DNA from 4 places in the Serratia bockelmannii genome. Region 2 is predicted to be linked to each of the others. Evidence: predicted binding sites of a transcription regulator. Region 2 holds the regulator's gene; each other region holds the start of a gene.
The links. The regulator PurR, encoded in region 2, represses purine synthesis genes. The targets are predictions, from matches to a motif close to CANGCAAACGTTTGCNTG.
Positions count from the first base shown of each region.

Region 1: the regulator PurR is predicted to act here: its motif matches at 1,435-1,452, upstream of purH (bifunctional phosphoribosylaminoimidazolecarboxamide formyltransferase/IMP cyclohydrolase).
Region 3: the regulator PurR is predicted to act here: its motif matches at 1,581-1,598, upstream of guaB (IMP dehydrogenase).
Region 4: the regulator PurR is predicted to act here: its motif matches at 1,934-1,951, upstream of pyrD (quinone-dependent dihydroorotate dehydrogenase).

Region 1 is NZ_CP196512.1:323,952-327,058, reverse strand. It holds rRNA gene ACSJLU_RS01530 (16S ribosomal RNA) at 1-977, opposite strand, end outside; gene purH (bifunctional phosphoribosylaminoimidazolecarboxamide formyltransferase/IMP cyclohydrolase) at 1,615-3,107, shown strand, end outside.
Region 2 is NZ_CP196512.1:2,266,984-2,270,090, forward strand. It holds gene punR (DNA-binding transcriptional activator PunR) at 1-750, shown strand, start outside; gene purR (HTH-type transcriptional repressor PurR) at 747-1,772, opposite strand; gene cydH (cytochrome bd-I oxidase subunit CydH) at 2,097-2,186, shown strand; gene sodB (superoxide dismutase [Fe]) at 2,248-2,826, opposite strand; gene ACSJLU_RS10955 (C40 family peptidase) at 3,025-3,107, opposite strand, start outside.
Region 3 is NZ_CP196512.1:3,909,508-3,912,614, forward strand. It holds gene guaB (IMP dehydrogenase) at 56-1,519, opposite strand; gene xseA (exodeoxyribonuclease VII large subunit) at 1,690-3,066, shown strand; gene ACSJLU_RS18670 (glycoside hydrolase family 31 protein) at 3,072-3,107, opposite strand, start outside.
Region 4 is NZ_CP196512.1:1,814,769-1,817,875, forward strand. It holds gene ssuD (FMNH2-dependent alkanesulfonate monooxygenase) at 1-198, opposite strand, end outside; gene ACSJLU_RS08645 (sulfonate ABC transporter substrate-binding protein) at 218-1,183, opposite strand; gene ssuE (NADPH-dependent FMN reductase) at 1,208-1,786, opposite strand; gene pyrD (quinone-dependent dihydroorotate dehydrogenase) at 2,045-3,055, shown strand.

The DNA.
Region 1 (3,107 bases), 1.9 Mb from region 2:
TCTTCGCGTTGCATCGAATTAAACCACATGCTCCACCGCTTGTGCGGGCCCCCGTCAATTCATTTGAGTTTTAACCTTGCGGCCGTACTCCCCAGGCGGTCGATTTAACGCGTTAGCTCCGGAAGCCACGCCTCAAGGGCACAACCTCCAAATCGACATCGTTTACAGCGTGGACTACCAGGGTATCTAATCCTGTTTGCTCCCCACGCTTTCGCACCTGAGCGTCAGTCTTCGTCCAGGGGGCCGCCTTCGCCACCGGTATTCCTCCAGATCTCTACGCATTTCACCGCTACACCTGGAATTCTACCCCCCTCTACGAGACTCTAGCTTGCCAGTTTCAAATGCAGTTCCCAGGTTGAGCCCGGGGATTTCACATCTGACTTAACAAACCGCCTGCGTGCGCTTTACGCCCAGTAATTCCGATTAACGCTTGCACCCTCCGTATTACCGCGGCTGCTGGCACGGAGTTAGCCGGTGCTTCTTCTGCGAGTAACGTCAATTGATGAACGTATTAAGTTCACCACCTTCCTCCTCGCTGAAAGTGCTTTACAACCCGAAGGCCTTCTTCACACACGCGGCATGGCTGCATCAGGCTTGCGCCCATTGTGCAATATTCCCCACTGCTGCCTCCCGTAGGAGTCTGGACCGTGTCTCAGTTCCAGTGTGGCTGGTCATCCTCTCAGACCAGCTAGGGATCGTCGCCTAGGTGAGCCATTACCCCACCTACTAGCTAATCCCATCTGGGCACATCTGATGGCAAGAGGCCCGAAGGTCCCCCTCTTTGGTCTTGCGACGTTATGCGGTATTAGCTACCGTTTCCAGTAGTTATCCCCCTCCATCAGGCAGTTTCCCAGACATTACTCACCCGTCCGCCGCTCGTCACCCAGAGAGCAAGCTCTCCTGTGCTACCGCTCGACTTGCATGTGTTAAGCCTGCCGCCAGCGTTCAATCTGAGCCATGATCAAACTCTTCAATTAAAAGCTTGATTTGCTTCCACTCGAGAAGCGATGCTCAAAGATTTACTGCATGAATTTTACTTCAGTTAGTCACTCTTCAAGACTTGATATTTTTTTGCATCCGAAGATGCTGGATATCGTCTTGTGGAGTGCCCACACAGATTGTCTGATAAATTGTTAAAGAGCAGTGAGTTAGGTGCTTTCGCTTGCTAACTCGAGGTGGCGTATATTACGCTTTCCTCTTTCAGAGTCAACCCTAATTTTCAGGATTTTTTCTCTGCGACCCCCGGATACTCTGTGAAGTTGTTCACATGTTCCGTGTCGATGGAGGCGCATTATAGGGAGTTCCTCGCAGGCCGCAACAGGTATTTTCAGCAAAAACGATCGTTCGCTGCATTCCACAGCAAAACCCCGCCTTATACCCACTTGCGCACAGTGTTATCCACAGATGCGATTTGCACGGAAAATTTACGAGCGCCACGCAAACGTTTTCGCTACAATTCCCCGCGACGAAACGATCCCCCTTTTTATGGGGGCGCTACCTGAATATGTGCCTGACCCTCCCTTTATAAGGCAAAAAACCCTTCCTTATAGAGAGAACGAGGTGGACATTCACGTAACGCTCTTTAATTGCGACTCAAAGCCAAGGGATAAAACCATGCAACAACCTCGTCCAATCCGCCGGGCCCTGCTCAGCGTGTCTGACAAAGCCGGTATCGTTGAATTCGCCGAAGCGCTTTCCCAGCGCGGCGTTGAACTGCTCTCCACCGGCGGCACCGCCCGCCTGCTGGCAGACGCCGGTCTGCCCGTTACCGAAGTTTCCGACTACACCGGCTTCCCGGAGATGATGGACGGACGAGTTAAGACCCTGCACCCGAAAGTTCACGGCGGTATCCTCGGCCGCCGCGGCCAGGACGACGCGGTCATGAATCAGCATGACATCCAGCCTATCGACATGGTGGTCGTCAATCTGTACCCGTTCGCCCAAACCGTGGCGCGCCCAGATTGCTCGCTGGAAGACGCGGTCGAAAATATCGATATCGGCGGCCCGACCATGGTGCGCTCCGCCGCCAAGAACCATAAAGACGTCGCCATCGTCGTGAAGAGCAGCGACTACGCCGCCATCATTACCGAGATGGACAACAACGACGGCTCGCTGCGCTATGCCACCCGCTTCGATCTCGCCATCAAAGCCTTCGAACACACCGCCGCCTACGACAGCATGATCGCCAACTACTTCGGCGCGCTGGTGCCGGCGTACCACGGCGAGACCGAACAGCCGTCCGGCCACTTCCCGCGAACCCTGAACCTCAACTACATCAAGAAGCAGGATATGCGTTACGGTGAGAACAGCCACCAGCAGGCCGCCTTCTATATAGAAGAAGAGGTAAAGGAAGCGTCCGTCGCGACCGCCGAGCAGCTGCAGGGCAAAGCGCTGTCCTATAACAACATCGCCGATACCGACGCCGCGCTGGAATGCGTGAAAGAGTTCGCCGAACCGGCCTGCGTGATCGTCAAGCACGCCAACCCTTGCGGCGTGGCGATCGGCGACGACATCCTGGCCGCCTACGAGCGCGCTTACCAAACCGACCCGACTTCCGCCTTCGGCGGCATCATCGCCTTTAACCGCGAGCTGGACGCCGCCACCGCGCAGGCGATCATCAGCCGCCAGTTCGTGGAAGTGATCATCGCGCCAAACGTCACCCAGGAAGCGCGCTCCCTGCTGGCCGCCAAACAGAACGTGCGCGTGCTGGCCTGCGGCCAGTGGCAGCAACGCGTGGCGGGGCTGGACTTCAAGCGCGTCAACGGCGGGCTGCTGGTGCAGGATCGCGATCTCGGCATGGTGACCGCCGCCGATCTGCGCGTGGTATCCGAGCGCCAGCCGACCGAGCAGGAACTGCGTGACGCGCTGTTCTGCTGGAAAGTGGCCAAGTTCGTGAAATCCAACGCCATCGTTTATGCACGTGACAATATGACCATCGGCATAGGCGCCGGCCAGATGAGCCGCGTTTATTCCGCCAAGATCGCCGGCATCAAAGCGAGCGACGAAGGGCTGGAAGTGAAAGGATCCGCCATGGCCTCCGACGCCTTCTTCCCATTCCGCGACGGCATCGATGCCGCAGCGGCAGTCGGCATCACCTGCGTGATCCA
Region 2 (3,107 bases):
ATCAAGGATGCGCGAGCTGTTATCAAAAAAATGCTCGACACACGCCGCCATTGTCAGCAGGTGGCTAACGGGTGGCGCGGTCAGCTGAATATCGCCGTGGACATCATCGTCAAACCGCAGCGCAGCCGCCAACTGGTGCTGGATTTCTACCGCCATTTCCCCGACGTTGAACTGATGTTGCAACCCGAGGTGTTTAACGGCGTGTGGGATGCGTTGGTGGACGGCAGGGCGGATATGGCGATTGGCGCCACCCGCGCGGTGCCGGTCGGCGGCGGCTTCGCCTTTCGCGACATGGGGGATATGAACTGGCTGTGCGTGGTCAGCCCGCAGCACCCGCTGGCACAATTGGCAGGGGCGTTGAATGACGATCGGCTTAGGCCGTACCCTGCGCTTTGTCTGGAGGACACTTCGCGCAATCTGCCCAAGCGTGTCACTTGGACGCTGGATAACCAGCGGCGGCTGGTGGTGCCGGACTGGACCTCGGCGTTCGACTGTCTGTGCGCCGGGCTGTGCGTCGGTATGATGCCGGCGCATCTGGCGCTGCCGCGGGTGCAGCGCGGTGAGTTGAAGGCGTTGCAGCTGCAGCAGCCGTTTCCCGCCAGCCCGTGCTGCCTGACCTGGCAGCAGGATAAACCGTCACCGGCGATGAGCTGGCTGCTGGCGTATCTGGGTGATGGAGAGACGTTGAATCAGGAGTGGCTGAGTGAGGTGGAGCCGGAAGCTGCGCAGGCTTCCGGCGCGGGGGATTAGCGGCGGTAGTCGATGAACGGGCCGTCGGCGACCGAGCGGCGTTCGATCAGCTTCGGATGCACTTCGATCACCTGCGACTCTTCGCGCTTGCTGATGATGCGATCTAGCAGCATGGTGAAGGCCATTTCGCCCAGGCGCTCTTTCGGCTGGTGAATGGTGGTCAGCGCCGGGGTGAAGTAGCGGGCGTTGCGCACATTGTCGTAGCCGATCACGGAAATATCCTGCGGCACGCGCAGGCCCAGCTCGTCGGCGGCGCAGATGGCCCCCATCGCCATGATATCGCCGCCGCAGAATACCGCGGTCGGCCGCTGTTTTTGCGACAGGATTTGGTGCATCGCCTTATAGCCGGACTCCGGCTCGAAGTCACCCTGGACGATCCACTCTTCGCGAATGTCGATATTCGCTTCCTGCAGCGCCTTCATAAAGCCCTGGTGACGGCCACCGCCGGTGTTGCGTGACAGTTGGCCGGGAATGGCGCCGATATCGCGGTGGCCGCGCTCGATCAGGTAACGGCCGGCCAGATAGCCGCCTTCGAACGCGTTATCGATGATGGTATCGGTGAAGTCGCCGCGCGCGGCGCCCCAGTCCATCACCACCATCGGGATGTTACGGTAGTCTTCCAGCATGCCCAGCAGCTGATCCGGATACTCGGAGCACATGACCAGCAGGCCGTCGACGCGCTTTTGCGCCAGCATCGCCAGGTAGGCGCGCTGCTTGTCGAGATTATTGTGCGAGTTGCACAGGATCAGGGTGTAGCCTTTGCTGTAGCAGCTGTTTTCCACCGCCTCGATCACTTCGGCAAAGTAGGGGGCTTCGCTCGAGGTGGCCAGCAGGCCGATCGACTTGGTGTGATTGACTTTCAGGCTGCGCGCCACGGCGCTCGGCGAGTAGTGCAGCTCTTTAATGGCGGCCCACACGGCCGCTTTGGTCTCTTCGGCGACGAAACGAGTCTTATTGATGACGTGCGAAACGGTGGTGGTGGAAACGCCCGCGCGTTTGGCCACATCTTTAATCGTTGCCATGTAAGGAATGACTCCTGAACTCACATGTTTACAGCATGTAAGTGTGATGTTAATCGTTTGCCTACGTAGATCCTTCTCCAGAGAAGCGAAAACTGAGTTTTTAGTGTGTTGAAGTCTTCAGCGCTTAATCAGGAGGGGCATGAATGCCGGTACGCAGTTGTGAACTGCGAATTTTGTCGCATATTGAACAAAAGTGGAAGAGGTAATCGAGATTATAAACCGGGAAATGATAACAAGATTTTATCGGCGAACTGTGGGAAAATGATTTGACGTACTAATTGTGCGCCTTTTATCCTTAGGAAAGCCCATTTTAAAGGAGTTGTCATGGATACCGAATTGAAGATGTCGCTGTTCACTACCGTCTGCGCGCTGGCGGTCATTATCGCTTTCAGCTTCGTTGCCGCGTTGAACTGATTTACCCCCGGTTATAAAAAAGGCGCAGCCAGGCTGCGCCTCATCACCTCAGAACCTGCGCTTACGCCAGGTTTTCCGCTGCGAAGGTCCAGTTGACCAACGCCCAGAAGTTTTCCAGGTATTTTGGACGCGCATTGCGGTAATCGATGTAATACGCATGTTCCCACACGTCAACGGTCAGCAGCGGTTTGTCTTCACCGGTCAGCGGGGTGGCCGCGTTGGAGGTGTTGACGATCGCCAGCGCGCCGTCCGGTTTTTTCACCAGCCAGGTCCAGCCGGCACCGAAGTTTTTCACTGCGGCATCGGTGAACTGCTCTTTGAACGCAGCGAAAGAGCCGAAGGATTTGACGATCGCTGCCGCCAGTTCGCCCTGCGGTTCACCGCCGCCCTGTGGTGACAGGCAGTGCCAGTAGAAGGTGTGGTTCCACACCTGCGCGGCGTTGTTGAAGACGCCGCCGTTAGAGGTCTTGATGATCTCTTCGAGCGATTTGCCCTCGAACTCGCTGCCTTTCACCAGGTTGTTCAGGTTAACCACGTAGGTGTTGTGGTGCTTGCCGTAGTGGTATTCCAGGGTCTCGGCGGAGATGTGCGGCTCGAGCGCGTTTTTCTCATACGGTAATGCAGGTAATTCAAACGACATTGCTTCCTCCTTTACAGCGCCATTCGCCTCTCGCCGGGCGAGAGTCATATGGGCCGTTTTTTATTGTGGTCATTCAATCTTAACAATTTTCATCATAAAAAACAGGAAGAAAAGCGAGAAATGCGCGTGGGGAGGTGCGATGGGCGATAGCTTGAGCAGGCGGTTGCGACCGGGGCCGCAACCGCACAGAGCAGGGAATTAACGGATAGTTTTCGGCGTTACTACGCGGCGTGCGCCGATGTAGTGGTTCTGCCAATAGTCGTTGTCGAGCTGGCTGATGC
Region 3 (3,107 bases), 1.6 Mb from region 2:
TCGGGATGGGGCTTGGCGCCCCACCCCGGCCTCTCACTCAGGAGAGGTTAAGGCATCAGCCCATGCGGTAGTTCGGCGACTCTTTGGTGATGGTCACGTCGTGCACGTGGCTTTCCTGAATGCCGGCGCCACTGATGCGCACGAACTCCGCCTTGGTGCGCAGATCGTCGATGGTGGCGCAGCCGGTCAGGCCCATGCAGGAGCGCAGGCCGCCCATCTGCTGGTGCACGATGGCTTTCAGCATGCCTTTATAGGCGACGCGGCCTTCGATACCTTCCGGCACCAGTTTGTCGGCGGCGTTATCGGTCTGGAAGTAACGGTCGGAAGAACCTTTGGACATCGCGCCCAGCGAGCCCATGCCGCGGTAAGATTTGAACGAACGGCCCTGATACAGCTCGATTTCGCCCGGGGATTCTTCGGTGCCCGCCAGCATGGAGCCGACCATCACGCAGGATGCGCCCGCGGCGATCGCTTTGGCGATGTCGCCGGAGAAGCGGATGCCGCCGTCGGCGATAACCGGAATGCCGGTGCCTTCCAGCGCTTCCACCGCGTCGGCGATGGCGGTGATCTGCGGTACGCCCACGCCAGTCACGATGCGGGTGGTGCAGATGGAGCCAGGGCCGATACCCACTTTCACCGCGCTCACGCCGGCTTCAGCCAGCGCTTTGGCGCCCGCTGCGGTCGCGACGTTGCCGCCGACGATCTGCAGATCCGGGTATTTGGCGCGAGTTTCGCGGATGCGCTGCAACACGCCTTCGGAGTGGCCGTGCGAGGAGTCGATCAGCAGGACGTCAACGCCTGCCGCCACCAGCGCGTCAACGCGCTCTTCGTTGCCGGCGCCGGCGCCGACCGCCGCGCCCACGCGCAGACGGCCGTGCTCGTCTTTACAGGCGTTCGGCTTACGTTCCGCTTTCTGGAAGTCTTTAACGGTGATCATGCCCAGCAGGTGGAAACTGTCGTCCACCACCAGCGCTTTTTCTACGCGCTTTTCGTGCATCTTCTGCAGCACCACGTCGCGCGCTTCACCTTCTTTCACGGTGACCAGGCGATCTTTCGGCGTCATCACCGCAGTCACCGGCTGAGACAGATCGGTCACGAAGCGCACGTCACGGCCGGTGATGATGCCGACCAGCTCGTTGTCTTCGGTAACGACCGGGTAACCGGCGAAGCCGTTGCGCGCGGTTAGCTCTTTCACTTCCTGCAGCGTGGTGGACGGGGTAACGGTCTGCGGGTCGGTAACTACGCCGCTTTCATGCTTCTTCACGCGGCTGACTTCTTCAGCCTGGCGCTCGATGGACATGTTTTTGTGGATGAAGCCCAGGCCGCCTTCCTGCGCCAGCGCGATGGCCAGGCCGGATTCGGTCACGGTATCCATGGCTGCGGACAGCATAGGGATGTTCAGGCGGATGGTTTTGGTCAGTTGAGTGCCGAGCTCTGCGGTGTTAGGCAGAACCGTGGAGTGGGCTGGAACCAGGAGGACGTCGTCAAACGTCAGAGCTTCTTTAGCGATACGTAGCATGGGCAATATCTCACCAGGGTGGGCTGTGAAAAAGATAAAATATTGCCGCGGCATTATACAGAGCGGAATCGGTTGCCTCCAGCACTTTCTTACAAAAAGTCTTGATTACCTTTTTCAGCCATGTAGTATCGACCAATTAAGTGATTGTTTTGAAATTTGATCTGGGTCACATGTCGCTACCTGTTTCGCCTTCCATTTTTACCGTAAGCCGCCTCAATCAGACGGTTCGCCAACTGCTGGAAATGGAAATGGGGCAGATTTGGCTCTCCGCCGAGATCTCCAACCTCTCCCAGCCCGCCTCCGGCCACTGGTATTTCACGCTGAAAGACGACCGCGCCCAGGTGCGCTGCGCGATGTTCCGCAACAGCAACCGCCGCGTCACCTTCCGGCCGCAAAACGGCCAGCAGGTCCTGGTGCGCGCCAGCATCACGCTGTATGAACCGCGCGGCGACTACCAGCTGATCGCCGAGAGCATGCAGCCCGCCGGCGACGGCCTGCTGCAGCAACAGTTCGAGCAGCTGAAACAGCGCCTGAGCGCCGAAGGGCTGTTCGATCAGCAGTTCAAGCAGCCGCTGCCCGCCCCGGCCAAACGCGTCGGGGTGATCACCTCCGCCAGCGGCGCGGCGCTGCACGATATCCTGCAGGTGTTGCAGCGGCGCGATCCATCGCTGCCGATCGTCATCTACCCCACCTCGGTGCAGGGCGCGGAAGCGCCGATGCAAATCGTGCGCGCCATCGAGACCGCCAACCGCCGCGATGAATGCGACGTGCTGATCGTCGGCCGCGGCGGCGGTTCGCTGGAAGATCTGTGGAGCTTCAACGACGAACGCGTGGCGCGGGCGATCTTCGCCAGCCGCATTCCGATCGTCAGCGCCGTCGGCCATGAAACCGACGTCACCATCGCCGACTTCGTCGCCGATCTGCGCGCGCCGACCCCTTCCGCCGCCGCCGAACTGGTCAGCCGCAATCAGCTTGAGCTGTTGCGCCAGCTGCAGTCGCAGCAGCAGCGGCTGGAGATGGCGATGGATTACTATCTGGCGCAGCGCCAGCAGCAGTTCACCCGCATTCACCACCGTTTACAGCAGCAGCATCCGCATCTGCGCCTGGCGCGCCAGCAGACGCTGCTGTTCAAGCTGCAGCGCCGGATGGAAGACGGCATGCAGCAACAGCTGCGCCTGGCCGCCCGCCGCAGCGAACGCGCCCAGCAGCGGCTGGCGCAGGTGCAGCCGCAGGGCCGCATTCACCGCTACCAACAGCGCGTACAGCAGCAGGAATACCGTCTGCAGCAGGCGATGGAGCGGCAGCTCAACTCCTACCGCCAGCGCTTCGGCGTGGCCTGCAGCCAACTGGAAACCGTCAGCCCGTTGGCGACGCTGGCGCGCGGCTACAGCGTGACGCAAACTCCGCGCGGCGAGCTGCTGAAAACCACCAAGCAGGCGCAGGTCGGCGAACTGCTGAAAACCCGCCTGCAGGATGGCTGGGTGGAAAGCGAGGTGAAAACCATCACCGTCGCCAAAAAGCCGCGCAAGAAGCGCGCGGCCGAGTAACCCTCCTACTCCAGCGTAAAACGCTCGCCCGGTTCGCCGTT
Region 4 (3,107 bases), 450 kb from region 2:
GATCAGCGAGGCGGCCACCAGCCAAGAGTCTTCGCAAGAGCGACCGGTGGGGATCAGCACACCGCCGAATCCCAGCCGATCCGCCGCCTGGGCGATCTGCTGCAAGTAACCGTGATCGACGCTGCGAGCGCCCTGCGCGCTGCCAAGATAGTGGCCGTCGCCATGGGTGGGTAAAAACCAGAAAACGTTCAGGCTCATCGTCAATGTTCCCCCGTATTTATTGCGCGCTTGGGCGCCAGATGCGTTGCGAGATGTCGACCTTCACCGGCACCAACCGGTTGGCGTAAAACAGGTCGGCGGTTTGCTGCTGCGCGGCGATCGTATGCGCATCGAGCGGTGTGATGGCGGTCGGAGGGCGGTGATCCAGATAGCTGGCGATCACCGGTTCCGGCAGCCCCATGGCGTTGGCCAGCAGGGTCACGCTTTGCGCCCGGTCGCTGCGGGTGAGTGCATCGGCCTGGGTTAGCACCGTCAGGACCTGGCTGATAAAGGCGCCATTGGCTTCGACATAGGGGCGCGCCGCCAGATAGAAGGAACCGGTCTGATTCAGATCGGTGCCGTCGCCGAGCACCCGCACGCCGCCCTGCAGCAGCGCGGCGGAATAATAAGGATCCCAGATAGCCCAGGCATCGACGTTGCCCTGCTGGAATGCGGCGCGCGCATCGGCGGGCGTCAAATAGGCGGGCTGGATATCCGTAAATTTCAGTCCGGCCTTTTGCAGCGATCGCAGCAGCAGGTTATGTGAGCTGGATCCTTTCTGGAACGCGACCTTATGGCCTTTCAGATCGGCGACGGTTTTGATCGGGCTATTTTCCGGCACCAGGATTACTTCGGCCTTCGGTTTGGGCGGCTCAACGCCGACATACAGCAGATCCGCGCCGGCGGCCTGCGCAAAGATCGGCGGAATATCACCGGTGCTGCCCAGATCGATGCTGCCGACGTTCAAGGCCTCCAGCATCTGCGGGCCGGCGGGAAATTCAATCCAACTGATGCGGGTGGCGGGGAAGCGTTCCTCCAGCAGCCGGTGGCTTTTCGCCAGCACCAGACTCACCGATCCTTTCTGGTAACCGATGCGAAATTGCGCCGGATCCTGCGCGACGGCGGCGTTGGCCCAGACCAGCGACAGCAGGCCGGTGAAGGCCGCGGCGCTCAGCCAACGTCGCAAAGCGTTGCGTTGTTTCATTCAGGCCCTCCTTTTCCAGGCATGTCAGGCGGTTTGACGCGCCGTCAGCGGCGAGGCGACGCGCAGCGCGGGCGGTTTGCGGCGGCCAAGCGCCAAATAGAAACTGGCGAGCGCCTCTTCCAACCGGGCGGCCACGGCGTCGGTGAGCGTGGCGCTTTCGCCGGTCAGTTGGATCTGGCTGTCGTCGGCGAACACGCCGTGCAGCACCTCTTGCGCTTTCAGCGCCGCCAGCACCGGTTTCAGCGCATAGTCCACCGCCAGCATGTGGCCGACGGAACCGCCGGTCGCCAGCGGCAGCACCACCTTATGATCCAGCGCGCGTTCCGGCAGCAGGTCCAGCAGGGTTTTCAGCGCGCCGGAGAACGACGCTTTATAAACCGGCGTGGAAATCAGCAGGCCGTCGGCCTGCGCCAGCTGCTCGGCAAACGCCTTGATCGCCGGACTGTTGAAGTTGGCGTACAGCAGGTCTTCGGCGTCAAAGTCGTGCAGGGTATAGGCCGTCACTTCCACCCCTTGCTGCCGCAGCCAGTTCTGACTCAGCGAGAGCAGCGCGGCGGAACGTGATGGGATACGTGGGCTACCGGCCAGTGATATAACGCGCATTGCCACTCCTTATAACTAAAAGTTAGGTTTAATTAGAAAATCAATGGGAAGTGTTTTAAACCTACCAGCAACCGGGCGCGTTGTTTAAATCTCATTTTTTGATTTGGATATGCGCAAAAGCGGATTGGCGCCGATTTGGCGGTGAAGTGGGAAAACGATTGCGTAAAAACGGCTTTTTTTGCCTTTAATCAATTCCAATTAGGCGGGGGATACCGGATAATACGCCCCCGGTTTGCAACCGGGAAATCAGGAGAGTCCATGTACTACCCCCTCATCAGGAAAGCGTTGTTCCAGCTCGATCCGGAGCGCGCGCACGAAGTGACCTTTCGTCAGCTCAGCCGTATTACCGGCACCCCATTAGCGTTTCTTGTCCGTCAGTCCGTGCCGACCAAACCGGTCAGCTGCATGGGGCTGTCGTTTAAAAACCCGCTGGGATTGGCCGCCGGTCTGGATAAAAACGGCGAATGCATCGATGCGTTCGGCGCGATGGGCTTCGGCCATGTGGAAGTCGGCACCGTGACGCCGCGTCCGCAACCGGGCAACGACAAGCCGCGCTTGTTCCGCGTGGTTGAGGCGGAAGGCCTGATTAACCGCATGGGGTTCAATAACCATGGCGTGGACAATCTGGTTGAAAACGTTAAGAAATCCCATTTCGGCGGCATTCTTGGGATCAATATCGGCAAGAATAAAGACACGCCGGTCGAGCAGGGAAAAGACGATTATTTGATCTGCATGGATAAAGTTTATCCGTATGCCGGATATATCGCGATTAACATCTCTTCACCGAATACGCCGGGGTTACGATCCTTACAGTATGGCGAAGCGTTGGACGATCTTTTGGCTGCGATTAAAAATAAGCAGCAGGAATTACATGCGCGCCATCACAAATATGTGCCGGTAGCGGTAAAGATCGCGCCGGATCTTTCTGAAGAAGAATTGATCCAAATTGCCGATAGCCTGGTGCGGCATAATATCGATGGCGTGATCGCCACCAATACCACGTTGGATCGAAAATTGATCCAAGGGCTGAATTACTGCGAACAAGCGGGTGGGTTAAGCGGGCGTCCGTTGCAATCACGCAGCACCGAAGTGATCCGTCGCCTCTCCACCGAACTGCAGGGGCGCTTGCCGATTATCGGCGTAGGCGGCATTGATTCGCTGACGGCGGCGCGCGAAAAAATGGAGGCCGGCGCGAGCCTGCTGCAAATTTATTCCGGATTTATCTATCACGGCCCGCGTTTGATTAAAGATATCGTTACCCATATCTAATATTTTTCCTCTCATTTTATTCCGGGGGTTTATTTCTGCCCCCGGCTCGTCT